DNA from 4 places in the Megasphaera jansseni genome. Region 2 is predicted to be linked to each of the others. Evidence: riboswitches for the same ligand, from Rfam matches in the RefSeq annotation. Region 2 holds a riboswitch; each other region holds the start of a gene.
What was found. A riboswitch is a leader RNA that binds a small molecule or an ion and turns the genes downstream of it on or off. The one in region 2 is predicted to bind S-adenosylmethionine.
Positions count from the first base shown of each region.

Region 1: linked by a shared signal. The riboswitch ahead of metK (methionine adenosyltransferase) and the one ahead of ACE418_RS06265 (methionine ABC transporter ATP-binding protein) in region 2 are both predicted to bind S-adenosylmethionine.
Region 3: linked by a shared signal. The riboswitch ahead of cysK (cysteine synthase A) and the one ahead of ACE418_RS06265 (methionine ABC transporter ATP-binding protein) in region 2 are both predicted to bind S-adenosylmethionine.
Region 4: linked by a shared signal. The riboswitch ahead of ACE418_RS09855 (MetQ/NlpA family ABC transporter substrate-binding protein) and the one ahead of ACE418_RS06265 (methionine ABC transporter ATP-binding protein) in region 2 are both predicted to bind S-adenosylmethionine.

Region 1 covers NZ_JBHYRR010000003.1:21,011-28,756, forward strand. The annotation lists gene priA (replication restart helicase PriA) at 1-436, opposite strand, end outside; gene metK (methionine adenosyltransferase) at 782-1,972, opposite strand; SAM riboswitch class I at 2,032-2,132, opposite strand; gene ACE418_RS01680 (hypothetical protein) at 2,269-3,531, shown strand; gene coaBC (bifunctional phosphopantothenoylcysteine decarboxylase/phosphopantothenate--cysteine ligase CoaBC) at 3,882-5,096, opposite strand; gene rpoZ (DNA-directed RNA polymerase subunit omega) at 5,113-5,322, opposite strand; gene gmk (guanylate kinase) at 5,338-5,952, opposite strand; gene remA (extracellular matrix/biofilm regulator RemA) at 5,960-6,256, opposite strand; gene ACE418_RS01705 (YicC/YloC family endoribonuclease) at 6,256-7,143, opposite strand; gene ACE418_RS01710 (Rqc2 family fibronectin-binding protein) at 7,313-7,746, opposite strand, start outside.
Region 2 covers NZ_JBHYRR010000012.1:54,340-62,085, forward strand. The annotation lists gene ACE418_RS06250 (dihydroorotate dehydrogenase electron transfer subunit) at 1-365, shown strand, start outside; gene ACE418_RS06255 (dihydroorotate dehydrogenase) at 362-1,285, shown strand; gene ACE418_RS06260 (methionine ABC transporter permease) at 1,538-2,191, opposite strand; gene ACE418_RS06265 (methionine ABC transporter ATP-binding protein) at 2,172-3,215, opposite strand; SAM riboswitch class I at 3,303-3,400, opposite strand; gene ACE418_RS06270 (aminopeptidase) at 3,460-4,692, opposite strand; gene ACE418_RS06275 (MATE family efflux transporter) at 4,697-6,058, opposite strand; gene rpsT (30S ribosomal protein S20) at 6,327-6,593, opposite strand; gene fba (class II fructose-1,6-bisphosphate aldolase) at 6,684-7,649, opposite strand; gene ACE418_RS06290 (RluA family pseudouridine synthase) at 7,684-7,746, opposite strand, start outside.
Region 3 covers NZ_JBHYRR010000008.1:69,995-77,740, forward strand. The annotation lists gene ACE418_RS04735 (sulfate ABC transporter permease) at 1-576, opposite strand, end outside; gene cysT (sulfate ABC transporter permease subunit CysT) at 592-1,437, opposite strand; gene ACE418_RS04745 (sulfate ABC transporter substrate-binding protein) at 1,450-2,496, opposite strand; gene cysK (cysteine synthase A) at 2,529-3,461, opposite strand; SAM riboswitch class I at 3,540-3,638, opposite strand; gene ACE418_RS04755 (carbon starvation CstA family protein) at 4,033-5,730, opposite strand; gene ACE418_RS04760 (hypothetical protein) at 6,024-6,272, opposite strand; gene ACE418_RS04765 (GNAT family N-acetyltransferase) at 6,373-6,861, opposite strand; gene ACE418_RS04770 (M48 family metallopeptidase) at 6,926-7,746, opposite strand, start outside.
Region 4 covers NZ_JBHYRR010000025.1:8,357-16,102, reverse strand. The annotation lists gene ACE418_RS09885 (tetratricopeptide repeat protein) at 1-500, opposite strand, end outside; gene ACE418_RS09880 (NusG domain II-containing protein) at 533-931, shown strand; gene ACE418_RS09875 (Gx transporter family protein) at 940-1,464, shown strand; gene ACE418_RS09870 (hypothetical protein) at 1,469-2,068, opposite strand; gene ACE418_RS09865 (AEC family transporter) at 2,087-3,064, opposite strand; gene ACE418_RS09860 (3'-5' exonuclease) at 3,076-3,741, opposite strand; gene ACE418_RS09855 (MetQ/NlpA family ABC transporter substrate-binding protein) at 3,924-4,748, opposite strand; SAM riboswitch class I at 4,840-4,938, opposite strand; gene ACE418_RS09850 (MFS transporter) at 5,198-6,340, shown strand; gene ACE418_RS09845 (FAD-binding oxidoreductase) at 6,617-7,746, opposite strand, start outside.

The DNA of each region.
Region 1 (7,746 bases), on a different contig from region 2:
GGACAAGGCTGCCCTTTTCACGGCTTCCCTTGTCGGCCACATAGGCCTGGAGCTGCCGCCCTTCAGGACTCACCGGCGTGGCCGGGCCGACGGATAAAAGGTCCTGACGGACCAGGCCCTTCTTATCGATCATGAACAGGCGCAGGGCTTCCGAAAGGTTGCAGACATAGTAGTCACGGATCCAGAGGGCCGTGCGGATCATTTCTTCCTGGAACCCCGTCTGCGTCGACAGCAGGCCCTCGACGGGTTTCAGCGTGAAATCAGCCGGTTCATCCAGCTGCTCATGCAGGGCGACGACGATGCCCTCTTCCCGGCGGTGTCCAAAGGGCACGAGGACACGGCTGCCGATGCGGACGGCCAGGCCGTCAGGAACGATATAGGAAAAGGTCTGCTGCAGCCGTTTCGCCGTCGTATTGATGATGATTTCAGCAATCAAAGGGACACCTCCTTTGTGTAGGGCTGTCGCACGAAAGCTTCTGCCATCATGCGAGACCCCGTTTACTTTATGGTTTGTAGCACAGAGTTTGTAGTTTGCAGAGAAAACCTTCAAATTTAAAACCATCCGCTAACAACTTGAAAGGAGCTGTCGCACGAAGGTTTTTGCCATCATGCGAGGCCCCTTCAACTTAAAAGTTTTTCGTTCGTAGTTCATCGTTCATCGCGATGGATTGATATTTTTAATCCCATACGACAAACGATGAACGACCTACGATCAACGTAAAAAGAGGCTGTCTTAATGCGACAGCCTCTTTTCTGAATGTTCAGTTTATCGAACCGCCTCTTATAAGCCGGCTTCTTTGCGGAGCGTGTCGGCTTTGTCTGTCTTTTCCCAAGGCAGGTCGAGGTCGTTGCGGCCGAAGTGGCCATAGGCAGCGGTCTGTTTATAAATCGGACGCTGCAAGTCGAGCATGGCGATGATGCCAGCCGGACGGAGGTCGAAGTTCTTTTCGATGAGTTCGACGATTTTTTCGTTCGGGACTTTACCCGTACCGAAAGTTTCGACGTGGATGGAAACCGGGCGGGCTACGCCGATGGCATAAGCCAGCTGGATTTCGCATTTGTCAGCCAGGCCGGCAGCGACGACGTTCTTGGCGACGTAACGGGCTGCATAAGCGGCCGAACGGTCAACTTTTGTGGGGTCCTTGCCGGAGAAGGCACCGCCGCCATGACGAGCCATGCCGCCATAGGTATCGACGATGATCTTACGGCCTGTGAGGCCCGAATCGCCCTGCGGACCGCCGATGACGAAGCGGCCAGTCGGGTTGATGAAGAGCTTCGTCTTGTCGTCGAACAAGCCTTCCGGCAGTTCCGGTTTGATGACGAATTCGAGGAGGTCGCTTTCAATCTGTTCGCGGCCGACTTCGGGGCTGTGCTGTGCCGAAATGACAATAGTATCGATGCGGACCGGTTTGCCGTCTTCATATTCGACCGTGACCTGGGTCTTGCCATCGGGACGGAGATACGGCAGCGTGCCATCCTTGCGGACTTTGGCCAGGCGGCGTGCCAGGCGGTGTGCCAGGGAAATCGGCAGCGGCATGTAGTCGTCCGTTTCGTTGGTGGCATAGCCGAACATCATGCCCTGGTCGCCAGCGCCGATGGTATCGAATTTATCCGTATTGCCTTCTTTCTTTTCCAAGGCATCGTCGACGCCCATCGCGATATCCGGAGACTGTTCGTCCAGGGAAACGAGAACGCCGCAGGTGTCGCAGTCAAAGCCATATTTAGCGCGGGTATAGCCGATTTCACGGATCGTTTCGCGGACGATGTGCGGGATATCGACGTAGCACGTCGTAGAAATTTCACCGACGACGTGTACCATGCCAGTCGTTACCAGGGTTTCGCAGGCAACGCGGGCGTTTTTATCTTTTGCAAGAATGGCATCCAAAATGCTGTCCGAAATCTGGTCAGCCATTTTATCGGGATGGCCTTCGGTTACGGATTCGGATGTAAAGAATTCACGATTTTTAGCCATGAGTGATCCTCCTTAAAAAAAATTCCCCTCATTCATGACTTCATGAGAGGGGCTTCTAATCCCCATCTGCCAGTATATCACTGCTGGAATTAGCACCTTTCATAGCTGAAGGTTGCTGCGACATCACAGGGCCAGTCCCTCCGTCGTCTCTTGATGGTTCTTTATTTGGTTTGCTTATCCATTATAATTCAAGTCCGTCTATTTTGCAAGTATTTTTTATGCCTAAAAAACATTGTCTACTAGACGTTGCCCCATGGGCAGGGTTATAATGTAAAAGATAGAAAGGATGATTAGATATGACCAAATTGCGGCCTAGAGATATATTCTTCAACGACCCTTATTTCGATTATGCAACCTGCAGCAAGCCCGGCGACCTGCGGCTGGCCAAGCGGGTAGAAGTATTGGGCAAATGGTACAAGACCCAGAGCCTGGTAACGACCCTTCTCACCCAGGAACGGCTGACCTTCAGCCGCCACACCGGCACGGACAAGGAAGACGCCTTGATACTGCGGATCTATGAACGGACAGCTGACCGGCTGCTCATCAACACGTATTATACGTCTAAGCAAAACCCGGAAGAAATCTACGCCGGCACGATTCACCTCGAACGCTACGACATGGCCCAGACCATGGAATCCTTTTCCTATATGGGCATCATCGACCTGCTCATGCTCCAGACGGACAGCCAGATCCTCGGCCTGACCGATGTCTTTGAAGACATACAGATGGCCAAACACGCCGTAGCCCATGCCCTGGGCATCTATCTCATGGCCATCTGCGACCAGCCCTGGTCCGATGAAGCGGTCACAGGCGGTCAGGAAACGCCAGCCATGATGATGGGCAAAGAAAAAGAAGAACTTCAGCAGCTGCGGGAAGAAAAAGCCCAGATGGATGCTGACAGAGAAGAACTCCTGCGCCTGCGCCTGGAAGCCAAGAACCGCACGGCCGTCCTTTCTGAACTAGAACGGCTGCGCCAGGAACTCGATGCCGAACGGACCGGCCGCGAACAGGACCGCAAACAGTATGAAGACCGCATCCGCAAGCAGGAACAGTACATCGAAAAGATAAAGGAAACGGCATCCAGTCAGATTGCTGAACTCCTGGCCCTGCGCAAGGAACTCAATAAGCGCCAGGTACGGCCGGACTTGGCCAAGGGCCAGGCACCGCGGAAAGTGACGCCTCAGGAAGCGTCGCGTTCGGCCCGGGACCCGGAAGACCGCGGTCTGGACCTGCCCTCTTTCATGACCCAGCGCGATTATACGCGCCAGCTGGACCGTTTCCTCAAGGAACGCCAGATAGCCCTGGCCGGCGGCGATCCCGACTGGCAGCGCCGCATCCAGCGCCGTTTCAGTGCCGTTGTCGTCATCAGCGGCCGCCCGGGCGATGACCGGCTGCTGAAAGAATCAGCTCTCTTAGTCATCAACATGGAAGATGGCAAGACACCGCTCGTCCGCTGGGCCATTACCGAAGCCAAAGAAAAAGGCTGCCCCCTCCTCTCCATTGGCCCGACCAACCTCAACGGCTTCGCCAAAGCTATCGTAGGGCATGTGAGTGGTTAGTGGTTAGTGGTTCGTGGCTCGTGGCTCGTGGCTCGTGGTTCGTGGCTCGTGGTTCGTGGCTCGTGGTTCGTGGCGGGCCGCCCTTTGGGACGACCCCTACAACAACATTAAAGCCATTTGCTAACCCCTAGCGGCTAACTGCTAGCGGCTAAAAAAAGGCGCTGTCGCACGAAGGTTTTTGCCATCATGCGAGGCCCCTTCAACTTAAAAGTTTTTCGTTCGTAGTTCATCGTTCATCGCGATGGATTGATATTTTTAATCCCATACGACAAACGATGAACGACCTACGATCAACGTAAAAAGAGGCTGTCTTAATGCGACAGCCTCTTTTTTCTGCAAACTCCCTGCTATCAGCTATGTTTTTTCTCCATAATGGCAGCCGCACGGGCTACGATGATGGCAGCGAGTTCGTCTTTATCCATTTTTTCTAATTTTTCCATAGAGCCGTCGGGGAAAAGCAGGGTGGCGATGTTAGTCGTCCCTTTGAAGCCGGCCCCTTCGGCGCTGACGTCGTTGGCGACGAGCATGTCGAGGTTCTTCTTCTTGAGCTTCTTCGTGCCGTATTCGATGACGTTCGTCGTTTCAGCAGCAAAGCCGACCAGGGTCTGATGGGTCTTGCGCTGGCCCAGGCCGTAGAGGATATCGGGATTCTTGGCCATTTCAATGGTCAGGGTATCGTCGTTCTTCTTGATCTTGTTTTCTGCCGGATGGGCCGAACGGTAATCGGCGACAGCTGCCGCCTTGATGACCAGGTCGCAGTCATCGTAATAGGAATCGACAGCCGTCTTCATGTCGCGCGTACTGCCGACATCGATGCGGCGAGCCAGGCCGACCGGCGTCTTGAGGTTGTCCGTCGTCCCGGCGACAAGGGTGACTTCTGCCCCTGCCATGACGGCAGCCTTGGCGATGGCAAAACCCATGCGGCCGCTGGAATGGTTGCCGATGAAGCGGACCGGATCAATGGGTTCCCGCGTGCCGCCAGCCGTGACGATGACTTTCTTCCCTTTCAGGAGGTCATTGCGGCAGGCCAGGAGCTCGATGTAGTCGACGATGGTATCCGGTTCGGGCAGGCGGCCGACGCCGTCGATGCCACAGGCCAGATGACCGCTGTCAGGAGCGATGAAATGGTAGCCGAACTTCTTCAGTTTAGCCATATTGTCCTGGGTAATGGGGTTGAGATACATGTTGGTATTCATGGCCGGTGCGATGAGGACCGGTGCCGTCGTAGCCATGACGGTCGTCGACAGCATGTCATCGGCAATGCCGTTAGCGACCTTGCCGATGATGTCGGCCGTCGCCGGAGCGATGACGAAGACGTCGGCCCAGCGGGCCAGGGCGATGTGTTCTACATTGAATTCGGGCACATCGTCGAACATGGATACGGCAACGGGATTGCCGGAAATTTCCCGCATCGTCAAGGGCGTGATCAGTTTCGTCGCATGGTCGGTCATGATGCATTTGACTTCGGCCCCCCGCTTGCGGAGCTGGCTGGCGATGGAAGCCGCCTTGAAGGCCGCAATGCCGCCAGTGATCCCTAAGACAATCTTTTTCTTTTCCAAGCTCATGGAAAACACCTCCGTGTTATTTAATGCCGTCACGCGGTGCTTCATACGTGATCTTGCCCTGGTCGATTTCTTCCATGGCAATAGAAACTACTTTGGTCGTATCGACGTCGACGAGGGGTTCGTCGCCATCGGTGAGCTGGCGGGCCCGTTTCGCAGCCAGCGTAACCAGCGTATATTTGCTGTCTACTTTAGTCATCAGGGATTCAAGGGTCGGTTTAATTAACATAGTTCATCTCTCCTATTATTTGTACAATTCTTTCGTATGGGCGATGCGATAGGCATTGCGCGTCACTTTACACTGTTCGGCTTTCAAGATGGAAGCCGCTTCGTCGACGGCCTTATCCAGGTCATCGTTGACGATGACATAATCATAGCGGTCGATCCAGTCCAGCTCTTCCCGGGCCTTAGCCAGGCGTCCGGCGATGACCTCATCCGAATCGGTCTGACGGCCGCGGAGGCGTTTTTCCAGGACAGCCCGGCTGGGCGGTACGATGTAGATGAAGACACCCTGGGGATAGCGTTTTTTGACCTGCATGGCCCCCTGGATATCGATTTCCAGCATGACATGCTTGCCTTCTTCCAGCATCTGGTAAACGTACTTCTTCGGCGTGCCGTAGTAGTGGTCGTAGACCTTGGCGTGTTCCAGGAAGGCATCTTCGGCCAGGAGCTGCTCGAACCGCGCGTTATCGGCAAAATAATAATTGACGCCGTCTACTTCCCCGGGCCGGGGGTCTCGGGTCGTCATGGAAATGGAATACTGGATGTTCGGGAACTGTTCCCGCAGAGCGGAACAGATGGTCCCCTTGCCGGCTCCGGACGGGCCGGATACGACGATGAGCAATCCGGAATCATTCATAGCATTATTACTCCTTTTCTGTTTCCCCGTCTTCGGCGGCATCCTCCCAGAAGGAATCGCTGCCGGCGGGAACGATGCGGTGAGAAATCGTCTCGGGCTGTAACGCCGACAAGATGATCCAGCCGTTGTCCATGACCAGGACCGACCGGGTCTTGCGGCCAAAAGTCGCATCGATGAGGGTATTCCCATCACGGGCATCCTGGACGAGGCGCTTGATGGGCGCCGATTCAGGACTGATGATGGCCACGACTTTGTCGCCCATGACGACATTGCCGAAGCCGATATTTAATAAGTTGAAATTCATCATTCGATATTCTGCACCTGTTCGCGTATCTTTTCGATTTCATTCTTGAGCTGCAGGACCGCTTCGGTCACGGTCAGGTCGCCGGCCTTGGAACCGATGGTGTTAGTCTCGCGGTTCATTTCCTGGATGAGGAAATCGAGCTTGCGCCCTACTTCACCGGGGCTTTGCAGCATGGTGTGCAGCTGGTTCAGATGGCTGCGGAAGCGGACGACTTCTTCGGTGAAATCGATTTTATCCGAATACATGGCCACTTCCTGCAAAAGGCGGTCCTCGTCGGGAACGGCGGCCTGGACCTTGTCCATGAGGGCCAGGATTTTCTTTTCCAGTCGTTCTTCATAGGCCTGGACGATGACGTCCTTGCGGCTGGCAATGGATTCGACAAGGGCTGCCATCTTATCGGCCCGGCCGAGGAGATCGCGGCTGATATTGGCCCCTTCCCGTTCGCGCATGGCGACCATGCTGTCCAGAGCGTTCTTCAAGGCCGCTTCAAAGGGCGGCCAGCTGGCATCGGCGTCGATGGCCGGCGGTGTCTGGACGAACCAGTCCTTGGTCAGAGACGTCACATCGCCGAGGGTCACGGCCTGGCCTGCAAAAAAACGGTCATTGGCATCCTGCAACGCCGTCTTGACTGCACCCAAGGCGGCGTGGTCGATGCGGACATCCGGTGCCGCCGGATCCAGGTCCTGGACAGTGACGAAGACATCGACTTTCCCCCGCTTGAGGACGGCCTTGATGCCGCTGCGCAGCCGGTCTTCCAGCGCCAGATAAGCATGAGGCATGCGGATATTCAATTCCAAAAAACGTTGGTTCACAGCGCGCATTTCAATGGTGACAGCCAGCTTCCCATCATTGCCGGAGCCGCTGCCAAACCCAGTCATACTTCGCATTTACGAACCCCCTTATTATTCTATTCAATACTTTATTATACCCTAAACAGCTTAATTTTGGCAATATTTTACCAAACTTCAAACGATAAAAGGCAACCTCTCAGTCAGCTTCGCTGACAGCTCTCCTATGAGGAGAGCCTTGCGGCCTGACCCTACGAACCACGAACCACTATTTTTTCGGTTCTACCATGTACGTTGTCTGGTCGGTGAAGATGACGTAGCCTGGGACGGCGTGGGCCGGTTTCTTGACGTGGCGCACGAGGGTACAGTCGACTTCGACTTTCGAGCTTTCCCGGGCCTTGCTGTAGTAGGCGGCCAGCTGGGCGGCCCGTTCAATCTGGGCCTCTGTCGGTGTCACGTTATGGCAGGCCAGGATGACGTGGGAGCCGGGCTGGTTCTTGACGTGGAACCAGAGGTCATAGGGATGGGCTTTCTTCAAAGTCAAAAAGTCGTTCTGCCGATTATTGCGGCCGACCCAGATGTCGAGGCCATCGGCCTGGAGAGTCAGGATATCCTGAGCCGATTCTTTCTTGAGTTTATCCCGGTTATGACCGCTGATGAGGTTCATCTGCTTCATTTCGGCCTTGATATCGGCGATTTCAT
Region 2 (7,746 bases):
TCGCCGGCAAGACGGCGGCTGAAACGTTCTGGACGAAGTTCTTTGAACCCTATGCCGGCCAGATCTATGTGACGACCGATGACGGATCCCAGGGCATCAAAGGTTTTGCCGTCGATGCGCTGCCGCAGATTTTTTCGGAACATGCTATCGACCGCGTATCGGTCTGCGGGCCGACGGTCATGATGAAGACCATCGCCCAGGCTTCGGCCCAAGCCGGCGTGGCTTGTGAAGTGTCCATGGAAAAACGGATGGCCTGCGGTATCGGCGTCTGCCTGGGCTGTACCTTTGAAAGCAAGCTCGACGGCAAACGCTATAAAGTCTGTGCCGACGGGCCTGTATTTGACGCGAAGGAGGTCTTTGCATGATCAGCGAACGCATTGCCGTCCAATTTGCCGGTATTTCCATGAAGACACCGGTCATGGGAGCATCGGGGACCTTTGGATTTGGCGTAGAATACCGTGATTTTCTCGACCTCGACCACGTCGGGGCCATTATTTCCAAGGGCATCACGCCGCTGCCGCGGCCGGGAAACCCCGGCGTCCGCATTGCAGAAACGCCGGCAGGGATGCTCAACTGCATCGGTCTGGAAAATCCCGGCGTCGAAGTCTTCAAGCGGGACATCCTGCCCAAGGTCAACGAAACCTGCCAGACGCCGCTCATCGTCAATATCTCGGCCGGGACAGCCGAAGAATACGGCGAATTGGCAGCTCAGTTAGACGTCGATGGCGTCGCAGCCCTGGAAGTCAATATTTCCTGCCCCAATGTCAAAGAAGGGGGCATCGTCTTCGGCACGCAGCCGGAAGCGGCTGCGGCTGTAACGCGCAGCGTCAAGGACCATACGAAGAAGCCGGTCATCGTCAAATTATCGCCGAATGTCACGGATATTACCGTCATGGCTAAAGCCGTCGAAGCGGCCGGCGCCGATGCCGTATCGCTCATCAATACCCTGACGGGTATGGCCATCGACATCAAGACCCGCCGCCCCTTGCTGGGCAATATCACCGGCGGCCTGTCCGGCCCGGCTGTGAAGCCCGTCGCTCTGCGCATGGTATGGCAGACGGCCCAGGCCGTATCCATCCCCATCCTCGGCCTGGGCGGCATCTCGACCTGGCAGGACGCCGTCGAATTCATGCTGGCCGGCGCCAGCGCCGTCGCCGTCGGTGCCCATAACTTCGTCGACCCCAGAGCCGTCGAAACCATCGCCGAAGGTCTGGACCAGTACTGCCAGGACGAAGGCATCGAACATATCCAGGACATTGTAGGGGCATTAGAGATTCGTGGCTAGGGACTAGTGGCTAGTGGCTCGTGGTTAGTGGTTAGTAGTTAGTGGCTCGTGGCTCGTGGCTCGTTGTGGGAATCCAATTCATGAGCCCGTTGGGTATATGTAAGATTCCCGTGACCCATTGATATGAGCGGGCCGCCCTTTGGGACGGCCCCTACGAAGCGGTCCATGGGACCGCGGCTAACCCCTAACTGCTAGCCACTAACCACTAAAAAAGGAGCTGTTGCATGTGCAACAGCTCCTTTTTTCTATTATTTATTTCTTATTCTTTTTTCGTGATGCGAAGTCGCCGCCGGCCTGGATGACGTTGACGACGACGATGAGGATGATGATCGTCGCCAGCATGACGTCGGGACGGAAGCGCTGGTAACCATAGCGGATAGCGATGTCCCCTAAGCCGCCGCCGCCGATGGCGCCGGCCATGGCCGATGCCCCGATGAGATTGACGATGAGGACGGTGATGTTATTGATGATCGTCGGCAGGGCTTCGGGAATGAGGACCTTGCGGATGATTTGGAAGGGCGTAGCCCCCATGGATTCCGCTGCTTCGACGAGGCCGAAGTCGACGTCGCGGATGGACGTTTCGACGAGACGGCTCAGGAAGGGGATGGCGACGATGGTCAAGGGGACGCAGGCTGCCGTCGTACCGATGGACGTGCCGGCAATGAGGCGCGTCAGCGGGATGATGGCGACCATGAGGATGATGAACGGGATGGAACGGATGATGTTGACGATGGTGCCAAGGATCTGATTGATGAAGCGGTTTTCCAGGATATGGCCCTTGCTGGTCGTGACCAGGGTGATACCCAGGGGAATCCCGATGATACCGCCGATGACCGTAGCGACGGCGACCATATAGAACGTTTCTTCAATGCCTTGGAGCATTAACTTAATGATTTCTTGGGACATAACCTAAAACCTCACTTCCAATCGGTAATGTTTTGATATACGAGAATGCTTTGGCCTGTGTTTCCATGTCGCCCATGATGACGACGATGAGGTAGCCAAAGGGTTCATCCTGGATGTAGTCGATGTTGCCGTAGAGGACGCTGACTTCGACGTTGAATTTGCGGACAATATCGGCGACGACGGGATCATTAGTGGCAGCGCCCTTAAAGCGCAGGCGGACGAGCATGTTGCGGTCCGGTGCCGGCTGATCCGTGACGCCCAGGTTCTTGATGCCTGCCGGCAGTTCCATGTTGATGATGGACGTGACGAAGTCCTTCATGGTCTGGGACTGAGGATTGGTGAAGATGTCGACGACGCGGCCCATTTCCTTGATGACGCCGCTTTCGATGACGGCAACGCGGTGGCAGATTTCCTTGACGACGGCCATTTCATGGGTGATGACGACGATGGTGATGCCCAGGCGCTGGTTGATGTCCTGGAGCAGTTCCAGGATAGATTTTGTCGTCTGCGGGTCCAGGGCTGACGTGGCTTCGTCGCAGAGCAGGATTTTCGGGTCACTGGCCAGGGCACGGGCGATGCCGACGCGCTGTTTCTGGCCGCCCGAGAGCTGGGACGGATAGTTGCCGGCCCGGTCACTGAGGCCGACCAGGTCGAGGAGGGACGCGACTTTCTTTTCGATGACGTCTTTCGAGGCGCCGACGAGTTCCAGCGGGAAAGCAATGTTTTCGGCAACCGTACGGGATGATAAGAGATTGAAGTGCTGGAAAATCATGCCGATGTTCTTGCGTTCTGCCCGCAGCTGGGATTCATTCATCTTGGTCAAATCCTTGTCGTCGATGATGACCTGGCCGCTCGTCGGTTTTTCTAACATATTGATGCAGCGGACCAGCGTCGATTTGCCGGCACCGCTCTTGCCGATGATACCGAAGATCTCGCCGTCGTCGATGGTCAGGTTGATGCCCTTCAGGGCCTGGACCTGTGCGGCGCCGCCGTAGGTCTTGGTAATATTTTTCAGTGTAATCACAGTATCAACTCCTCAAAATAGGCGTAACTAGAAAAAGCAACCACAAAAAAAGGCCGTCATGCAGATGACGGCCGTATATACGGTTTCATTTCATCTGTCGGAATGTTCCGTTGGAATTGGCACCTTCCCGGTAGGGGGTTGCCGCAGCGTCATCGGGCCAGTCCCTCAGCTGCTCTGGATGAAGGATATATGGTTGTTGCGTTTTATAATAGCACGGATGGCCGGGCTTGTCAATGGAAAATCGTTATTGCGCCCAGTCGCCAGCCGTAAAGACCGGTACCGTCGTGCTGTCGGCTTTCGTCCCGGTGATGGTCAGATCCGGTGAACCGACCATGAAATCGACGTGGATCATGGAATCGTTGAGGCCGGCTGCGGCGACGGCGTCTTTATCCATATCGGCACCGCCAGCCAGGCAGGTCGGATACGATGCGCCCAGGGCCAGGTGACACGAGGCGTTTTCGTCGAAGAGCGTTTCATAGAAGAGGATGCCCGACAGGGAAATGGGCGAGTGATAGGGGATGAGGGCCACTTCGCCGAGGCGGCAGGCACCGTCGTCGATGGCGATGAGCTTCTGGAGGACGTCTTCTCCCGTTTCGGCTGCGGCGTCGACGACTTTGCCGTCTTTGAAGGTCAGGTGGAATTTGTCGATGAGGTTGCCGTTATAGACCAGGGGCTTGGTGCTGTAAACCGTGCCGTTGACGGCATCCGCCTTGGGCGCCGAATAGATTTCTTCCGTCGGGATGTTGGCGTTGAAGAGCAGGTGGTCCGCCGTTTCTTCCATGCCGCCCTGCCAGATGTGACCGGCCGGCAGGCCGATAGTCAGGTCTGTTCCCAGGTTGTTCGTATAATGCAGGCTGGTGAAATGCTGGTCCGTCATCCAGGTCCGGCGCTTCTTCAATTCGGCCAGATGGGCATCCCAATCGGCCAGGGCATCGGCACCGTCGGCACGGGACGACTGGAGGATTTGCTTCCACAAGGCTTCGTAAGCGGCGGTAGCATCGAGGTCCGGGTAGAGCAGTTTGGCCCAGACGGCACTGGGGACGGCGGCGACGAGCCACGTCGTCTTCGAGGCCATCATGCCGTCGATGTATTCCTTCAGGGCTTCATTCTGGGCTTTCTGCTGGGCGAAAATCTTCTTGGTGTCGATGCCGTCCATGAGGTACGGGTTGGCCGAGATGAGGCTGAGGAAGGCCGCTTTCTTATGGTAATAGTAAAGGCTGAAGTCGCGGCGCCAGTCCGGCAGGGATTCGAAATATTGCAGATCTTCGTGTTCGTAGCGCAGGCGGGCCATATCGTCAGACCGCCAGTTGCAGACGACCTGGGCGGCGCCGGTTGTATAGGCTTCTTTTGTCAAGAGGGTGACGAAGTCGTGCGATTCGACAGGGGCATTGATGACCAGGGTCTGGCCTTTTTGGAGATTCAGGCCCTTCTGTAAGAGGACGCGGGCATAAGCCATTAATTGTTTCGTAGTTGGCATAAAATCACTCCTTAGTAGATGAGGATAGGACAGGGACTTTCCAGGCCGTGTGCTTCCACAGGCGCCAGTTCAGGGCACTGGCGTTGATGGCCAGGCTGATGATGAGGCTGATCCAGTAGCCATAGGGCCCGTAGGACGTGACATGGGCCATGGCATAGCCCATGGGGATGCTGATGAGCCAGTAGGTCACAAAAGCGACATACGTGATGATTCTGACATCCTTATAGCCGCGAAGGATGCCCTGGACCGGGGTACCGGCTGCATCGAAGAAGGAAAAGGCGACGGCGTAGAAGATGAACATGCGGATGGCCCAGAAGGTCTCGGCATCGCTGGTGAAGATGGCCGCAATAGTATCGACAAAGTGATAGGTCACGATGATGAGGGCGATGGCAATGGTAAAGGCCGTCATCTGGCAGAGCACGGCATACTGCCGGGCAGCGGCGTAGTTACGGGCGCCGACTTCGTAACCGATGACGATGGTCGCCGTCAGGCTGATGCTCCAGGGCAGGGTATAGGTCAGGGTCGAGAAACTGATGGCTGCCTGGTTGGCTGCCAGGTATAAGGTGCCGAATTCAGCCATGAGCAGGCCGACGATGGAGAAGAGGCTCGTTTCGCAGAAGACGGCGATGAAGATGGGAATGCCCAGTTCCAGCTGATGGTAGCAATGGTACCAGCTGAAAGGCCGCAGGCGGCTCCAGAGATGGTAGGAACGAAAGGGTTCCATCCATTGCAGGACGGCGGCGAAGAGCAGGAAGGATACCCAGGAGGCCAGGGTAATGGCATAGCCCGTCCCGATGCCGCCCATGGCCGGAATGGGACCGGCGCCGAAGATGAGCAGGCGGAAGAGAATGATCGTCAGGACCAGGTTGGTCACTAAGATGGCCATGGAGACGTGGGTCTTGCCGTGGGCGTCGACGATATAGCGCATCGTCGCCTGCAGGCAGATGGGAACCAGCCCCAGGGCCAGGGCCTTGAGGTATTCCCAGGCGATGTAGCGGACTGGCGCGTCGAGGCCCATGAAGTCCAGGAAGGGCGGCATGAGGACGGCGCCGGCCAGAAAAATGACGGCCGTAAAGCCCAAGCTCAAATAGAGGCTCTGCATGATGTACGTCGGGATTTCCTCAGACTTCTGAGCGCCCCGGAGCTGGGCGATGATCGGCGAGATGCCGAAAAAGATACCGCACAGGCCGGCAAAGACGGGATACCAGATATTGACGGCAACAGCGACTCCTGCCAAGTCGATCGTCCCGGCCTGACCGCTGAAGATAGAACTGAAGACGGCTGTGCCGACCTGGGCCATCTGGGTCAGGAGCAGGGGGAAGAATAAGGCCAGGAAATGGCGGAATTGGAACCAATGGGGGAACATGATATCCTCCTTGTATGAAAAAGGGCTTGTCGCACGTGCGACAAGCCCTTTAAAGTTGTTAGTGGCTAGCAGTTAGTGGTTAGCAAATTACAAACTCTGTACTACCAACTATAAAGAGAAAGGGACCACGCATGATAACAGAAACCTTCGTGCGACAGCACCTTTGAGTTTGATGCCCCAAATCACATCAAACATCAAACATAAACGAAAAAGGGACCGTGCATGATGGCCGAAACCTTCATGCGCCAGTCCCCCTTTTCAGTCAAACTTATTTACCCATAGCATTGACTTTGGAAGCCAACCGGGATTTTTTACGAGCTGCAGTGTTTTTATGGAGAACGCCTTTCTGTGCGGCGCTGTCGATTACGCTGCTAGCTTTATCGAATGCTTTTTTAACAGCTTCAGCGTCACCAGCGGCGATAGCTTCGGTCGTACGGCGGATAGCAGTATGAACAGAAGATTTAACCTGAGAGTTAGCTGCGTGGCGAGCTGCGTCTTTTTCCATCGTTTTGATATTGGATTTAATCTGCGGCAATGGATTCACCTCCCTAATTTACAAGAACACTAGAAGAAATTTTACCATATGGCGCAGAAAAAAGCAATACCTTTTTCACAAGACATACGATTAAGCTTTGCCTTCCGAACCGAGGACGCATTTGATCTTGTGAGCGACGATGTCGTGGACGAACTGACGGCCGTCGGCGAGGTACTGGCGCGGGTCGAAATGTTCCGGATGCTGTGCCATGTGCTGACGGATGCCGGCAGTCAGGCCGAGACGGAGGTCGGAGTCGATGTTGATCTTGCAGACAGCCATGGAAGCGGCTTTACGGAGCTGGTCTTCAGGGATACCGATGGCGTCAGCCAGGTTGCCGCCGTTTTCATTGATGATCTTGACATATTCCGGTACGACCGAGGATGCACCGTGGAGGACGATCGGGAAGCCCGGCAGGCGTTTGGAGACTTCTTCGAGGATGTCGAAGCGGAGTGTCGGCGGTACGAGGACGCCGTCAGCGTTACGCGTGCACTGTTCCGGTGTGAATTTGAAAGCGCCGTGGCTGGTGCCGATAGCGATAGCCAGGGAGTCGACGCCCGTGCGGGATACGAATTCTTCGACTTCTTCCGGACGTGTATAATGAGCTTCATGGGCAGCGACTTTGACATCGTCTTCGATGCCGGCCAGCTGACCGAGTTCGCCTTCGACGACGACGCCGTGAGCGTGTGCGTATTCAACGACTTTTTTCGTGAGGGCGATATTGTCTTCGAAAGAATGTTTCGAGCCGTCGATCATGACGGAAGTGAAACCGCCGTCGATGCAGTCTTTGCAGGTTTCAAAGTCAGCGCCGTGGTCGAGGTGAAGGGCGATGGGGAGATCATGATCTTCCAAGGCTGCTTCTACGAGATGTTTCAAATACGGCGGTTTAGCGTATTTGCGGGCACCAGCCGAAGCCTGAAGGATGATCGGGGAATTCAATTCAGCAGCGGCAGCGGTGACGCCCTGGACGATTTCCATGTTGTTGATGTTGAATGCGCCGATAGCATAGTGGCCTTCATAGGCTTTTTTAAACATTTCTGTAGTTCCAATTAATGGCATGTTTACATTCCTCCTACATAATACGTAAAGATGTTTAATATATATAATTCCAGCCAGCCCGGCGGACGAGGGCGTCCATATCTTCAGGCAGCCGGGA
Region 3 (7,746 bases), on a different contig from region 2:
CTGCGGCAGGGTGATGCGGAAGAAAATCGTCCAGCCGCTGGCCCCCATGAGGGCTGCCGCTTCCTCTTCATCGCGGCCGTTGGTACTGAGGACGGGGATGATTTCCCGGAAGACAAAGGGAAAGGTGACGAAAATCGTCGCCAAGATGACGCCAGGAACGGCAAAGACAATCTGGATATCCGTTCCCCAATAATCGTTGAGGACTTCGATCCACTGGCCGATCCAGCCCATGCGGCCGAAGGTCATGATGAAGGCCAGGCCGGCGATGACCGGTGAGATGGAAAAGGGGATATCAATGAGCGTCGTCAGGAAATGCTTGCCGCGGAAATCGAATTTCGAAATAGCCCAGGCCGCGCCGAGGCCGAAAATCGTATTGACGAAGACGGCGATGACCGTCGCGATCAAAGTCAGGCGCAAAGCCGACAGGACGTAGGGCGTCGTCAGGGCCCGGATGTAGAAATCCCAGCCTTCGGCCAGCGAATTGGTGATGACCGAAATGAGGGGCACAATGAGCATGATGACGACGAAGAGGACGCTGATAGTCAGCAGCACGACTTCGGTCTTACTGTGTTTCATAACGTCTCCCCTCCTCTACTGGACGCGCCGGGCCTGATGGACCTGGATCATATTAATCGAAAACAAAGTAACAAAAGCGATGACCAGCATAGCCAGGGCAATGGCCGTCGCGCTGGCGTAATCGACGTAATTGAGCTTCTGCATGATGACGTACGATACGACCTGCGTATGATGCTTGGCGCTGTTGCCGGAAATATAAATGACACTGCCGTATTCGCCGAGGCCTCTGGCAAAAGCCAGTCCAAAGCCGGTCAGGAGGGCCGGCCGCAGTTCCGGGAAAATGATGCGCCGGAAAATGGTGAACGTCGACGCGCCGAGCATACTGCCCGCTTCTTCATACGTCGGGTCGAGCTTTTCCAGGACCGGCTGGATCGAGCGGACGACGAAGGGAATGCCGACGAAGATCATGGCGATGGTCAGGCCGATTTTGGTATAGGCGATCTGGATGCCATAGCTGGCAAAGAAGCTGCCAAAGAAGCCCGTATCGGAATAGAGCTTGGATAAGGTAATGCCGGCGACGGCCGTCGGCAGGGCAAAGGGCAGTTCGATGACGCCGTTCAGGAGCCGTTTGCCCGTGAACTCATAGCGGACCAGGACCCAGGCCAGGATGAAACCGAAAACGCAGTTCACCAGCGCTGCCAGGATGGAACAGGAAATACTGGTGATGAACGCATTGCGGATGCCGCTGTTGGTGATAAGCTTGGCGTAGTCATTCGCCGTCAGCTGCAGGGAATGGGCCAGGACCGAAGCCAGCGGGATGAGAATGAGCAGGGACAACATGGTAATCGTCATGCCCATGGACAGGCCAAAGCCGGGAATAATCTGATTGCGCCCGCCGGAACGGGCAAAAAAATGTTTCATCCGGCTCCCCTCCTATTCGTTACCGTTGACGTCGGCCATGATCTTATCGAACAAGGCATCGTCATTGAAAAATTTGACATAAGCTGCATCCCAGCCGCCGAAGTCGCTGATCTTGGTCAGCTTGACCTTGAGATCGAAACGGTCGGCATAACGCTGAAGGATGTCCGGATTCGACGGCCGGAAACCGTTCTTGGCAGCCAGCTCCTGGGCTTCATCGGAATAAAGGTAGGCCAGGTATTCATGGGCGGCTGCTTCATGGCCCTTGCGCCGTGCCAGGCGGTCGACGACGGCCACGCTGGGCTGGGCCTGGATACTGATACTGGGAACGACGAGGTCGAACTTATCGGGATATTCCTGCATCGAATAAAGCGCTTCGTTTTCCCAGGCGATAAGGACGTCACCTTGTCCGTTTTCGACGAAGGTCGTCGTCGAGCCGCGGGCCCCGGAATCCATGACGGTGACGTTGCGGTACAAGTCGGTCAGGAAAGCACGGGTCTTGATTTCATTTCCCCCGAAATGGTCAAGCCCCCAGCTCCAGGCCGCCAGGAAGTTCCAGCAGGCACCGCCGCTGCTCTTGGGATCCGGCGTAATGACGCTCACGCCGGGTTTCACCAAATCATCCCAGTCGCGTATCCCTTTCGGGTTCCCCTTGCGGACCAGGAAGACGATGGTCGACGTGTACGGTGCCGAATCATTGGCAAAATCGCTCTGCCAGCCTTCATGGATGAGGCCGGCCTTTTCGATGAGCGAAATATCATGGGCCAGGGCCAGAGTCACGACATCGGCCTGGCTGCCCTCAATGACCGACCGGGCCTGACTGCCCGATCCGCCATGGGACTGGATGATGCGGATATCCTTGCCTGTCGTTTCTTTATAATGTTTCTGGAATAATTCATTATATTCTTTATATAACTCACGGGTTGGATCATACGAGACATTGGTCAGCGTCACCGTGCCGCCGCTCTCAGCGGTATCGCTGCGTCCGCAGCCCGCCAAGGCCCCCGCGACGGCCAGTACTGTCGAAAAAGCCAGTATAGCTATGATGCGCTTCTTGTTCATTTTCTTTCCCCCTCTATACCGGCTTAGATGCCTTACCCCTCAAATAAAGCCGTCGATAAATAGCGTTCGCCGCCATCCGGCAGGAGGACGACGATGGTCTTGCCTTCGTTTTCCGGCCGGATGGCCAGCTCCAGGGCCGCCTGCAACGACGCGCCTGATGAAATGCCGACCAGCAGGCCGTCGGTCTTGGCCACTTCCCTCGCCCGGCCGTAGGCGTCCTCATTGGATACGTCGATCACATCATCTACGAGAGACATATCCAGGACTTTCGGAATGAACCCGGCGCCAATCCCCTGAATGGCGTGCGGGCCCGGCCGGCCGCCGTGAAGGACGGCAGAATCTTTCGGTTCGACGGCAACGATCTGGACCGTTTCTTTATGGGCTTTCAAGCCCTGGGCCGTCCCCGTAATGGTTCCCCCCGTGCCGACAGATGAAATGAAGATATCGACCTGGCCATCCGTGTCGCGCCAGATTTCTTCAGCCGTCGTCTGGCGATGGATAGCCGGATTGGCCGGATTGTCGAACTGCTGGGGAATGAAGGCGTTGCCGTAAGAATCCCTCAATTCTTCGGCTTTGCCGATGCTGCCGCGCATCCCCTCGATGCCCGGTGTCAGCACGATTTCCGCCCCCAGGGCCGACACGATCTTACGCCGTTCCAGGCTCATCGTGTCGGGCATGGTCAAAATCAGGTGCAGGCCCTTCACGGCGGCCACCAGGGCCAGGCCGATGCCCGTATTGCCACTCGTCGGCTCGATGATGACTGTATCCTGATTGATTTTCCCCTGACGGATTCCCTCTTCGATCATCGCCGCAGCCACGCGGTCTTTGACGCTGCCCAAAGGATTCATGTACTCCAGCTTGCCCAGGATGCGGGCCTTGAGGCCGTGGACCTCCTGCCAGTGGGTCAGTTCCAAAAGCGGCGTATTGCCAATTAACTCTGTCAAATACTTTGCCACATGCTCCATGTCATCAGCTCCTTTTCGGCAAAAGAAAAGCGCCACCTGATAAATGCAGATGGCGCTATAAATAGACGTATGCCCATGACTTCATCTGCCAGGTTGATTCCTGCTGGAATTGGCACCTTACGTACGTAGGTTGCCGCAGCGTCATTGGGCCAGTCCCTCGGCTGCTCTGGATGAATAGGTTTCGTATTGTATTGTCCTTATGAATGGTTGTACAATACGATCATATCGTACAACACATGATGGTCAAATTTTTTAAGTACCCCATGATTACATACCTCTTAATGATTGAAAATGAAGTGTTCCCTATCGGAAACGTTACTGAGATTGTACACTTTACTTAGTATATTGTCAAGGGATTTTAAGCAAAAACTTTCATATTTTACAATGTAAACGTTATACCTCGTATTACAAACAGAGATTTAACTTTATAAATTACATTTTTTATAAGTAAAAGGAGCTTGTCGTATAACGACAAGCTCCTTTTTAAGGGGTTAGCCGTTAGGGGTTAGCCGTTAGTGTCTAACAGCTACCGGTAACGGCTAGCTGCTAACTGCTAACTGCTAACACACCCTCAATGCGTGGCTGTGGGCTGAGCGTCGTGGTGCGCCGTTTTATTGTCGGCGTGGACGAGTTCTTTGCCGCAGTGGTAGACGATGGAAACAGCCAGGACCATCAGGGCGATGGCCAGGACGAACTGCAGGCCTTCGATGAGGAGCGACCAGTTGCCCGAGGCAATCTTGATGATCAGGGCATAGGCCGATTCGACCAGTGCTGTCATGGTAACGCAGAACATGACGACCATCGGGACGTACAGCATGAAGCTCTTGCGGCCCGTCGTCTTGAGGAAGACGGTCAGGCAGATGAGGACCATAGCCGACAACAGCTGGTTAGCCGACCCGAAGAGCGGCCAGATGTTCATATAGCCGCCCAGGCAGAGCAGGAAGCCGAAGAACAAAGTGATGACCGTAGCAAAGTATTTATTGACGCAGATTTTCTGGATAGCATTCATTTCCTGTCCTTCATCGACACTGAACAATTCCTGGAAGGACATACGGCCGATACGGCCGACCGCATCGAGGGTCGTCAGGGCCAGGGCCGAAACGCACATGGTCATGATGCAGGCAGCGGCCGTCTGGGACAGGCCGAACATGGTGAAGAAACCAGCGACAGCGCCGGAGAAAATCTGGAACGGAGTCCCCGAAGCGACATGGCCGTTAGAAGCGGCTGCGCAGGCAATGACCAGGGAAACGACACCTAAAACGGATTCAACGCACATAGAACCATAGCCGACGAAGACGGAATCCTGTTCTTTATCCAGGGTCTTTGACGACGTACCGGAGGAAACGAGGCTGTGGAAGCCAGAAACGGCACCGCAGGCGATGGTGATGAACAGAATCGGGAACAAATCCTTGCCACCGACCGAGAAGGACGTGAAGGCCGGCATATTCAGCGTCGGCTGTGCAACGAAGATGCCGATGACGCCGCCGGCGATCATCATGAGCAGCAGGAAGGCGCTGATATAGTCACGCGGCTGTTTCAAGAGCCACATGGGCATGATGGAAGCAAAGAAAATATAAGCGAAGATGATATACAACCAGGTCATGCGGTCCAGGTAAATCGGCAGGTCGATGCCGACATAGAGCATGGCAATCAAGAGGACAATGGCAATGACAAAGCGTACCTTTTCACTGGGATTGAACTTCTTGATGAACAGGCCAAAGGCGATGGCGACGAAGATAAAGAGCATGGAAATGGAAGCCGCTGCGGCATTAGGCAGGACCATGGACCCATCTTTGGCAAAGCCGTTGAAGGTCGTAGCGACGATATCGCCGAAAGCGGCGATGACCAGCAGGCTGAAGACCCAGCAGAAGAGCAGGAACAGGCGGCGGCCCGTCGTGCCGATATACTTTTCGATGAGGACGCCCATGGATTTGCCGTCATTCTTCATCGATGCATAGAGAGCTGCAAAGTCCTGGACGGCCCCGAAGAAGACGCCGCCGATCATGAGCCATAAGAAGGCCGGCAGCCAGCCATAAGCGGCTGCGATGATTGGGCCCGTGACAGGGCCGGCACCGGTAATAGACGAGAACTGATTGGCAAAAACCGTGAATTTAGAAGACGGCGTATAATCCTGACCATCTTCCAGGCGATGAGCCGGCGTCAGGGCGTTGGGATCGATTCCCCACGTCTTAGCCAGCCACTTGCCATAGAACCGATAGGCTACCGCCAGGATGACGATAGCACAGGTGACTAAAACAACACCATTCATACAAATTCCTCCTATACTTACAAAAAACAAATAGTTTGGTGCGGAGGAGCTGAAGATGTTAAGACAAATAAAGAATAAAGGCTATAAAATACATCTTCGCTTCTGCGCATATGTACGGTATATCACGATTAAAAAGGCCTGTCAAATATACCATTAAGTCATTGTCGGCGTTTCGCTTATAATTTTTAAGAATAAAAAAGAGATTAAACGTTATGTTTTCGTTTAATCTCTTTAACATATTACATGCCAATGTGGCAATTATTTATATTTTATGGATTTCAATTTTTTCACTCTTAATGTCCCGTCAAGCTGGCCTGGCCGGCCTGGCTCGTCTGACTGCGCTGCGCCGTACGCGAACGACGGACTCTTTTCTTGCGGGCAGCCGCTTTCTTGGCATTGGCCTGGAAGTTCGCGACGATAGTCCGGGCCAGCCAGCCCATCAAACAGCCTGTCAGCAGAATCTTGACAGCCAGCAAATCCCACGTCGTCGATAATAATAAGGCCAATACGACAAAAATAGACGTAACGATCGTTTTATTCATGAACAAACACATCTCCCCTGTCGATATACAAAAAATTCATCAAACTATCTTTAATTATATACTTTTTTCATGAATTCAACAAGGGCTTGCCGCACGACAGCTACGCAAAAGTCAGCCGCATCTGATACCAGGTGACGCCGCCATGGACAGAGGCGCTGACGCCTTCGTTCTGGAAGCCGAATTTTGCATAATACGGGAGCAGCTTGTCTTTACAGGTCAGGACCAGGCCTTTGCGTCCCTGCCGCCTGGCATCGGCAATGGCCGCTTCCAGGAGCTGTCCGGCATAGCCATGGCGGCGGTACGAAGGCAGGGTATTGACGCCGAATATCATCTGCCAGTCCCCTTCTTCGTCATGCATGGCGGCCTGGGCGTACATTTCATCGGTCAAATCCCGTTCATCCGTCACCATGCCGTCGACGAAGGACACGAGGGTTCCCTTTTCATCGAAGAGCAGCCAGAAATGCGCCCCATAATGGGCCAGGCGGTCCTGAAATTCCGCTGCCGTCGCCGCTTCTGCCGGCGGGAAGCAGGCTTTTTCTACAGCCGTCACAGCGGCTAAATCGGCCATCGTAGCCGTTCTGATTTTCATGATAAGTAATCTCCTCTTTCCTGTATCGTTTCTCTTCATGATACAGGCTATTTTGTTTCAGTCATTATTTGATTTTATTCAGCTGCGCTGCCAGTTCTTCCGCTGACGGGTCGCCGTTGACCGGCGTCATGATGTTCTGCTGCCCTAAGTAGAGCGTACCGCCAGAGGCCGTGGCCTGCTGCTGATTATGACCGTTCTTATAAGCTGCGGCCAGGTTGCCCAGGACGAAGTACGACCGTTCGGCACTACTCATGCTGGACGTGGCAGCGGGCTTGATGAATTTCTTGCCGTTGACGTAGACCGTGCCGTCTTTGACGCTGGCATGTTTGCCGCTCATTTCGTAGAGCTTGTTGGCGTAGTTATCGCGCCGTTCCTGGTTGGACGGGTGGTCGGACGGCGAGAAGATTTCACCGACGAAGTTGCTGGAATTATTGCCCTGTTTTTCCATGACCCGCTGCCAGATGGCGGCTGTCGCTCCCGGATTATAGCCAGCCCGGGTAATATAATCGAAGGACAGGTTGTCCGCTTCCCATTCAGCAGCCCTGTCGATATGGACCGTTTCGATCTGATTGCTGACCGTATTGAGGATGAGGTTGTTCAGGCCGGATCCGCCAATCGTATCGGCCAGGACCATCTTGCCGATTTCGACATTGACCTTCTTCTGCGTCGAGTTGGCGACGTGGTGCTTCTGGCCATGGCCCATTTCATGTCCTAAGACGACGGCGATTTCATCATCGTTGCTGACCAGGTCGAACATGCCCTTGTTGACGACCATGACGTGGCCCATGGTGCAGGCCGCATTAAAGGTCGTATCCGGACTGACATACCAGCGGTACGGCAGACTGGTAATACTGGAATCGGTCTGGGCGATGCTGGCGCTGAGAC
Region 4 (7,746 bases), on a different contig from region 2:
ATGGTGGCGATACCGTAGTAACTCCAGGTATTGCCCGGGTCGGCGGTGATGACATTCTTGAAATACGTCAAGGCCTTATCGTATTGGCCGTCAATCTTATAGGCCAAGGCCAGGTTATAGAAAGAAGCGACGTCTTTCGGGGCTATTTTCAGCGCTTTTTCGATGAGCTCGATGCCCTGGGTGACGTCGTTTTTGCTACCCGTACTGTTGCCGCGCATGGCCAGGGTGACGCCCTTATTGCTCAAGGCCTGATAATTGTTGGCGTCGAGGGAAAGGGCTTTGTCGAAATCGTTCAGGGCTCCGGCATAATCGCCGGCCTGGTATTTTTTCAGGCCTTCGTCGCTATAAGCCTGCGAATCGGCCTGGATGGCCGGTGCCGATGGGGCCTGTACGTCCTGCGCCGTCTGAGCCGGCTGGGATTGGGCCTGCTGTGTACTGCATCCGCTGCTCCCGACAGCCAGGGCCAGCAGGAGCAGGATGGCCAAGTATTTGTTCTTCATGTTCATTCTCCTGTTCGTCAAATGGAAATCTTATGAAACATATCATCCAAAAAGGGGACATCGTCCTCATCATTACGCTGCTCGTCTTATCTTTCATCCCGGAAGGTATCTTTTACCTCACCGGCAATGATGCGTCTGTGAGCCGGACGTATGCGGTCATCCAGGTCGATGGCAAGGTCTATAAAGAAGTTCCCTTGTCGGGCCACCACGGAACCGACGTCATCCCTATCCAGACCGATGAAGGCTATAACCTCGTCGTCGTCCAGGACGAGAGCGTCGGCATTACCGAAGCCGATTGTCCCGATAAAATCTGCATCAGTGAAGGCTTTGTCAGCAAGCCCGGTGCGACCGTCGTCTGCCTGCCTCACAAGGTGTTGGTCGAAGTAAAGTCCGCCGGTGATGACGAACCTGATGTCATTCCGGCCCATTAGAGGTACTTATGAAAAAAACATTTCACATCATTATCCTGGGCCTGTTCATCGCCCAGTCCCTGGTCCTATACGTCGTCGAAGGGATGCTGCCCGTGCCCTTCATCGCACCAGGGGCGAAACTGGGGCTGGCCAATCTGATTACGGTCATCGCCCTCTATGCCCTGCCGCGCAAGCGCGACGTCTGCCTCATCCTGCTCGTGCGCATCATCCTGGCTACGGCTTTTGGCGGCGGCATCAACGCCTTTTTGTACAGCGTCGCCGGGGCAGCTTTCAGCCTGGGTGCCATGATGGTATTGCAGAAGACAGGGAAATTCTCTATCATCGGCGTCAGCACAGCTGGCGGTATTTTCCACAACCTGGGCCAGGTCATCGTGGCCTCCCTGGTCGTCGGAAATATCAAGATTATGCTCTACCTGCCCATCCTGGCCGTCGCCGGTACGGGGACGGGCATCCTCATCGGCATTACGGCTATCTTTACCTTGCGCCACTTGAAGCGGCTGCCCATTTACCGGCGTATGCAAGCAGGCGATTAGGCGGTTAATTGATTCGGATGGAATCGAGCACTTCATCGGCGAGTTTTACTTTATCTTCTTTGCTGCCGTCGCAGGCTACGACGACGATCCAGGTGGCCGGGCCGTCGGCAAAGCCGATGAGGCGGGCTTTCATGGATTTGTCTTCATAGGTGAACGTAAAGGTCTGGACGACGGCGTGCTGGCCGCTGACGGTCGTCGTGTCCTGGCTGACCGAGACGTTCTGGGCGTCGATTTTCGATAATACGGCGCCGGCTGCGGCTTCAGCCGTCTGGTTGAGGCGCTGGCTGATGGCCTGGCCCTGGCTGATGTGCAGGTCATCGTACATCTGCTGTGTATCGATGCTGTTGGTATAGATGGCGATATACAGGCCGCTGTCTATTTCACCGTACAGGCGGCTGCCCTTGAAGTAACGCTGGGTCAGCGGGTCGACGGGAACGGGGAAGTCGAGCTTCTGGAGATTTCCCGGCAGTTTCAGGGAAATGGCCGAGCCCATGCCGTCGACGCGCCGTTCTTTGAGGGTAATCGTATAGCAGGCTGTCAGGCTCAGCGTAACGATGAGCAGGCATAAAGCCAGACAGAGAGAGCGGATTCGGGTATGAGTCATGAGTGCACCTCGCGAAAGTTATTTGAAAGGCAAGTATCCCCAGGATACGAGCAGATAAAAAGCAGGATAGAGAATGAGGATATATAGGAGCTGTGTCGTAATGAACGGCGCCATGGCCAGGTTGACGTTCAAGTCGTAAAGGCGTTCTGTAATTAAGGCGTTGATGGCACAAGGTGTGGCCATGACGATGACAATCGTTCCCAGGAGCACCGGATCCGACGTGAAGTACAACGCCAGGAAATACGATACCAGCGGCGTCAGGACCATCTTGATGGGGATGAGGTCCAGGGTCTTACGGGCGTAGTCCTTGAAGTGGGAAAAGTCGATGAGGTAGCCGACGGGGATGAGGGCTACCCAGGCGCTGACATGGATCAGGGCCTGGAAAATCGTCGTCCCGGCAGCCGGCCTGGGGATACCGGCAGCGTGCAATGCCGTGCCGATGACCAGGGCCACGACGGATAACTGATTCCAGTTGATGAAGATCGATTTCCAATTATCCTTGAAAAAGACGAAGAAGTTGCGGTCTTTGCCGCCATGCTGGTAGTAGTAGCCCATGGGGAAAAGGACAAAGAACATGAGCAGGTTCTGAAAGACGCCGATGATCTGTACATAGGCATAGGACATTTCTCCATATAGGATATAGCTGCACAGGCCGCCGAGCATCCCTGTATTGGCCGGGATGGCAGCGATGAGATAGCTGCCGCGGTCGACAAAGGACGAGAATTTGCGCTGCCGGCCCAGCAAGAGGACGACGGCCAGGGGCAGCAGGCCGTTGAAAAAAGCAAAGAAAGGCAGACTGAGCAAATCCGTCCGCATGGGCAGGACCCAGAAGCTGAGCAGGGTCAGGGACGTCATGATGACGATAATGTTGAAGCGGATGAGCCAATTCGACTGGTCCGGTGTCAGCCATCTCCGCTTTTTGGCGACATATCCGGCTATCATGGGCAGGATGATGTCTGTAAAAATATAAACCATCCGGAGTGTCGTATCTTCCATGGCCGCCCTCGTTACTTGCGGGCAGCGCGGAAGGCGTCGGCCAGGGAGAACGTCAGCGGTTCGGCCGGCTTGGTGGCGTCGATGATAGGCTGCATGATGTCGCGGAATTCTTCTTTCTTCTTCGATAAGACGTAGAGCTTGGACGTGTTGCGGGCATCCCAGAGGGCGTCGTGCATCTGGCCGTCGAAGGTTTCGCCCAAGGTGCTGACGGCTTTGTCCAGGGAAATGACGTTATCCAGGCCCAGGAGGTTACAGTAAATCTGCTGGAAATTCTGCCAGTGGTCGAGCATCCAGCGGACGCGGTCGTCGTGCTCGTCGATTTCTTTGAGGCGGAGTTCGCAGTCCAGCTGGCGCCAGTCGTTTTCACTCCAGGCGAACATTTCGTAGGCATTGGGGCAGCCTTCATTGCACCAGGTCAGGAAATGGTCGAAGGCCTGGCGGAAATGGGGCTTCCCGGCCAGCATTTCCATGGTGATACCAGTCAGTTCCTGACAGGTCTGATTCATGGCTGTCGTATATTCGGGCAGCACATATTCTTTATAAGACGAGATTTCATTCCCGTCTTCATCTATTTTGACAGCACCGATTTCGATGATTTCCCCCTTGCAGATGCGGCGCGCTTCCTTCTGGTCCCGGCCGATAGGGTTCATCTCGAAATCGACAAATACGGCTTTCATAATAAACGGTGTCTCCTTTCTGAATCTGATGGACAACCCTTATTATACCATAAGTAAAGGGCTTGTCGCACGTGCGACAAGCCCTTTTAAGAGGATTCAGGCGGGCCGCCCTTTGGGCGGCCCCTACGAACCACTAGCCACTAGCCACTAGCCCCTAGCCACGAACCACTGGCCACTAGCTGCTAAAACGCCGGCAGGATGGTTCCCTGGAAGTGTTCTTCGATGAATTTCTTGATCGGTTCCGACTGGTAGATTTCTAAGACTTTCTTGTATGTTTCGTTGTTTTCGTCGCCCTGACGGACTGCCATGACGTTGGCATACGGCGAATCTTTCGATTCGACGAGGATCGAATCTTTCTGCGGGTTCAAACCAGCCGGGATGGCATAGTTGGTGTTGACGCAGGCCAGGTCCGTATCGTCGAGGGAACGGGGAATCTGAGCGGCATCGAGTTCGACGAACTGGAGGTTCTTGGGATTATCGGTGATGTCCGTTACCGAAGCGTCGACGGAGTTGCCGTTCTTCAATTTAATCAGGCCGGCCTGCTGGAGCAGGAGCAATGCGCGGGCTCCGTTGGTCGGGTCGTTCGGGATGGTGACTTTGGCACCGTCTGCGACGTCTTTGATGTCTTTATATTTGTGAGAATAGACGGCCATGGGCAGGATGATGGTCTTGCCGATGGACGTAATCTTCAGGCCCTGTTTCTTGACGACATTATCCATGTACGGCTGATGCTGCATGGAGTTCATGTCCAGATCGCCTTCGGCCAGGGCTTTGTTCGGCTGTACATAGTCGTTGAATTCGACGATTTTGATGGTGATACCCTGTTTAGCCGCTTCTTTTGCGACTTCTTCCATGACTTCAGCATGGGGACCGGCAGTGACGCCCATTTTGATTTCTTTTTTGTCACCGGAAGCACCGGAATTGGAAGACGAACCGCAGCCGGCGGCAAAGAGGCATGTCGTCGTAATGAGGACGGCGGCGAAGAGTTTTTTTACTGTTGCGTTCATGTAATCATTTCCTTTCTGCATCTCTACTAACATAAGGGCTTGCCGGTCAAAAAGAAAAGCCGTCATACAGATGACGGCTCAATTTGCGATTCGTTCATCTGCCGGTATACACCGCTGGACTTGGCACCTATCCCGATAGGGGGTTGCCGCAGCGTCATCGGGCCATTCCCTCGACTGCTCTTGATGAAAGACAATGTTTTGTTGTTGGTGTACATATTATCATCTCTCAAGGAATCTGTCAAGAAATATTGTCATTCTTGAGGAAATTTTCTTTTTATGTTATAATAATATCGCTCATCGGAGGCTTATGCTCGTATAGTATAAAGCCGGATAAGATGTCACTTCAGTCCTGCACTGGAGGAAGGATGCGTACGTAAACGCGTCTTTCGATAAAGGTGCAGCCCTGGGTGGTTTCTTGTCCGGCTTTTTTTAGTGTGAGGTGATAGAAAATGATGAATAAACGAGATATCCTGTGGCAGATTTACAGCGCTAAAGCTTTTTACTTCCTCGGCGGCTTCGGCTTTACGTCGTGGGCTTCGCTCATTCCTTTCCTGAAGCGGCAGCTGCAGATTCCCGACGACCATCTGGGCTTCCTCCTGCTGGCCGTGGGCTTAGGCGCCCTGATCATGATGATGCTGGCCGGGGCCATCGCCGGTCGTCTGGGCTGCCGCCGGTCTTTGACGGTTGCCGGCCTGGCCATTGCCGTCGTCTTGAACATCCTCTGCTATGTGCCCGTTTATGCGACGGCCTTGATTACGGCCGTCCTCCTCGGATCCTCTCTGGGGCTGCTCGACGTCGTCGTCAACATCAACGGGATCTTCATTGAACGGAAAGTCCGTAAACGGCTCATGTCGGGCCTTCAGGCCATGTGGTCCCTGGGGAATTTCGCCGGTGCCGCTTTTTTTGCAGCTCTGCTCCATCTGGGACTTTACTGGAAAGTCGTCATGCTGGCCGGAGCCGTCTTTATCGTCCTCTGTGTCTGCTTCTTCGCCCCTCACCTCCATGGGGAACGGCAGGCATCCAGTAAAGGTGCTTCCCTGGTCCTGCCGAAAGGGAAAATCATCCTCGTCGGCCTGGTCTGCACCATTGCCTTCCTGGTAGAAGGTTCTATCAACGATTGGAGCGGCGTCTTCATGACGACGGAAAAAGGCATCGACATTTCCCAATCCGGCCTGGGTCTGACCTTGTTCACGGCGTCAGCCTTCCTGGCCCGTCTGCCTGGAGATTCCCTGACCATGCATTTAGGACCACGGCGGCTGTTGGCCTTTTCTCTGCCAATTGCCTTTGCCGGATTTTTAGGTATCCTGCTCATCGGAAGCGGTCCTTTCTTGTTTACCTCATATGTCCTCATCGGCGTCGGCTGTGCCAATACCGTGCCGATTTTCTACTCTTTTCTGGGAACGCAGAAAGACATGCCCGTCGCCGATGCCGTAGCTGCCGTCAGCACCATCGGTTACGCCGGCATCCTCTTGGCACCGGCCGTACTGGGCTTCATCGGCCGGGCCTTCAGCCTCTACGCCTCCTTCGCCTTAGTCACGGCCCTCTTAGTCATCATGGCCGTCATGGCCATGCGGCTCTTGCGGGGGAAATAGTTTGTAGTTTGTAGTCGGGGATGTGTAAGAATCCCGTGACCGACTTGCGTAAACGGGCGCCCCACGTGGGCGCCCCTACTAACCCCTAGCCCCTAACCACTCAAAAAGAGGCTGTCGCACGAAGGTTTCTGCCATCATGTGATGCCCCGTTTACTTTATAGTTTGTAGCACAGAGTTTGTAGTTTGCAGAGAAAACCTTCAAATTTAAAACCATCCGCTAACAACTAACTGCTAGCCACTTAAAAAGGGCTTGTCGCATGACGACAAGCCCTTTTTTTACGCATCAATCACTTTCCCCGGGTTGAGGATGTCTTTCGGGTCCATGGCCCGTTTGATGGTCTTCATGATTTTCAGTTCACCTTTTGGCGTGAATTGTTCCATATATTTCAGTTTCTTGGCGCCGATGCCGTGTTCACCGGCCAGGCGGCCGCCGACGCTGTAGGCATAGGCATAGACTTGCTGGTGGAATTCTTCGACGTTCTTTTCCCATTCTTCGTCGCTCATGTCCATTTTGCAGAGGACGATGTGCAGGTTGCCGTCGCCGATATGGGCGTTGATTTTGACTTCAAAGGGATAGTTCTTGCCGATGTCCATGATTTTTTCAATGGTCCCGGCGATTTTATGGACCGGTACGACGACGTCGTCCGTGAGGAAGACCTTGCTCTGCAGTTCAACCGATGTCTGGCAGTTGCGGCGCATGTTCCAGACGCGGTCATCGGCTTCCAGGACTTCGGCAGCGCCCGATTCTTCACAAATCGTGCAGACGGCATCCATCTTGGTGTCCAGTTCATCTTCGTGGAATGTTTCGACTGTGATGATGACGTAAATGCCGTCGTCATAATGGGGCATGTCTTTGTAGTGGCAGTAGTCAGCACAGCCGCGGACGTAGGAATTGTCCATGTATTCGACGCTGGTCGGGTCGATACCGGCTTTCATCAGCTTCGGCACCATATGCAGGGCCTGGCGCGGATCCGTGTAGATGGCCAGGACGTCGAAGCGGTACGGCGGCAGGGGGATGAGTTTGACCGTGACTTTGGTGATGATGCCCAGCGTCCCTTCACTACCGATGATGAGCTGTTCCAGGTCATAGCCGGTAGAGCATTTCTTGAGGATGCGGCCACATTCGACGATGTCGCCAGTCGGCGTGACGATTTCCAGGCAATAGACCTGGTCGCGGGTGACGCCGTAGCGGACGGCGCGCAGGCCGCCGGCATTGGTAGCCAGGTTACCGCCGATGAGGCAGCTTTCTGCGCTGGACGGGTCGCCGGCATACATGAGGCCGACTTTCTTGGCGGCGTTCTGCAAGTCTACCGTGCGGACACCGGCTTCGACGGTCATGTACATGCCTTCTTCATTCAGTTCGATGATCTTGTTGAGGCGGTCCATGCAGAGGACCAGGCCGCCAC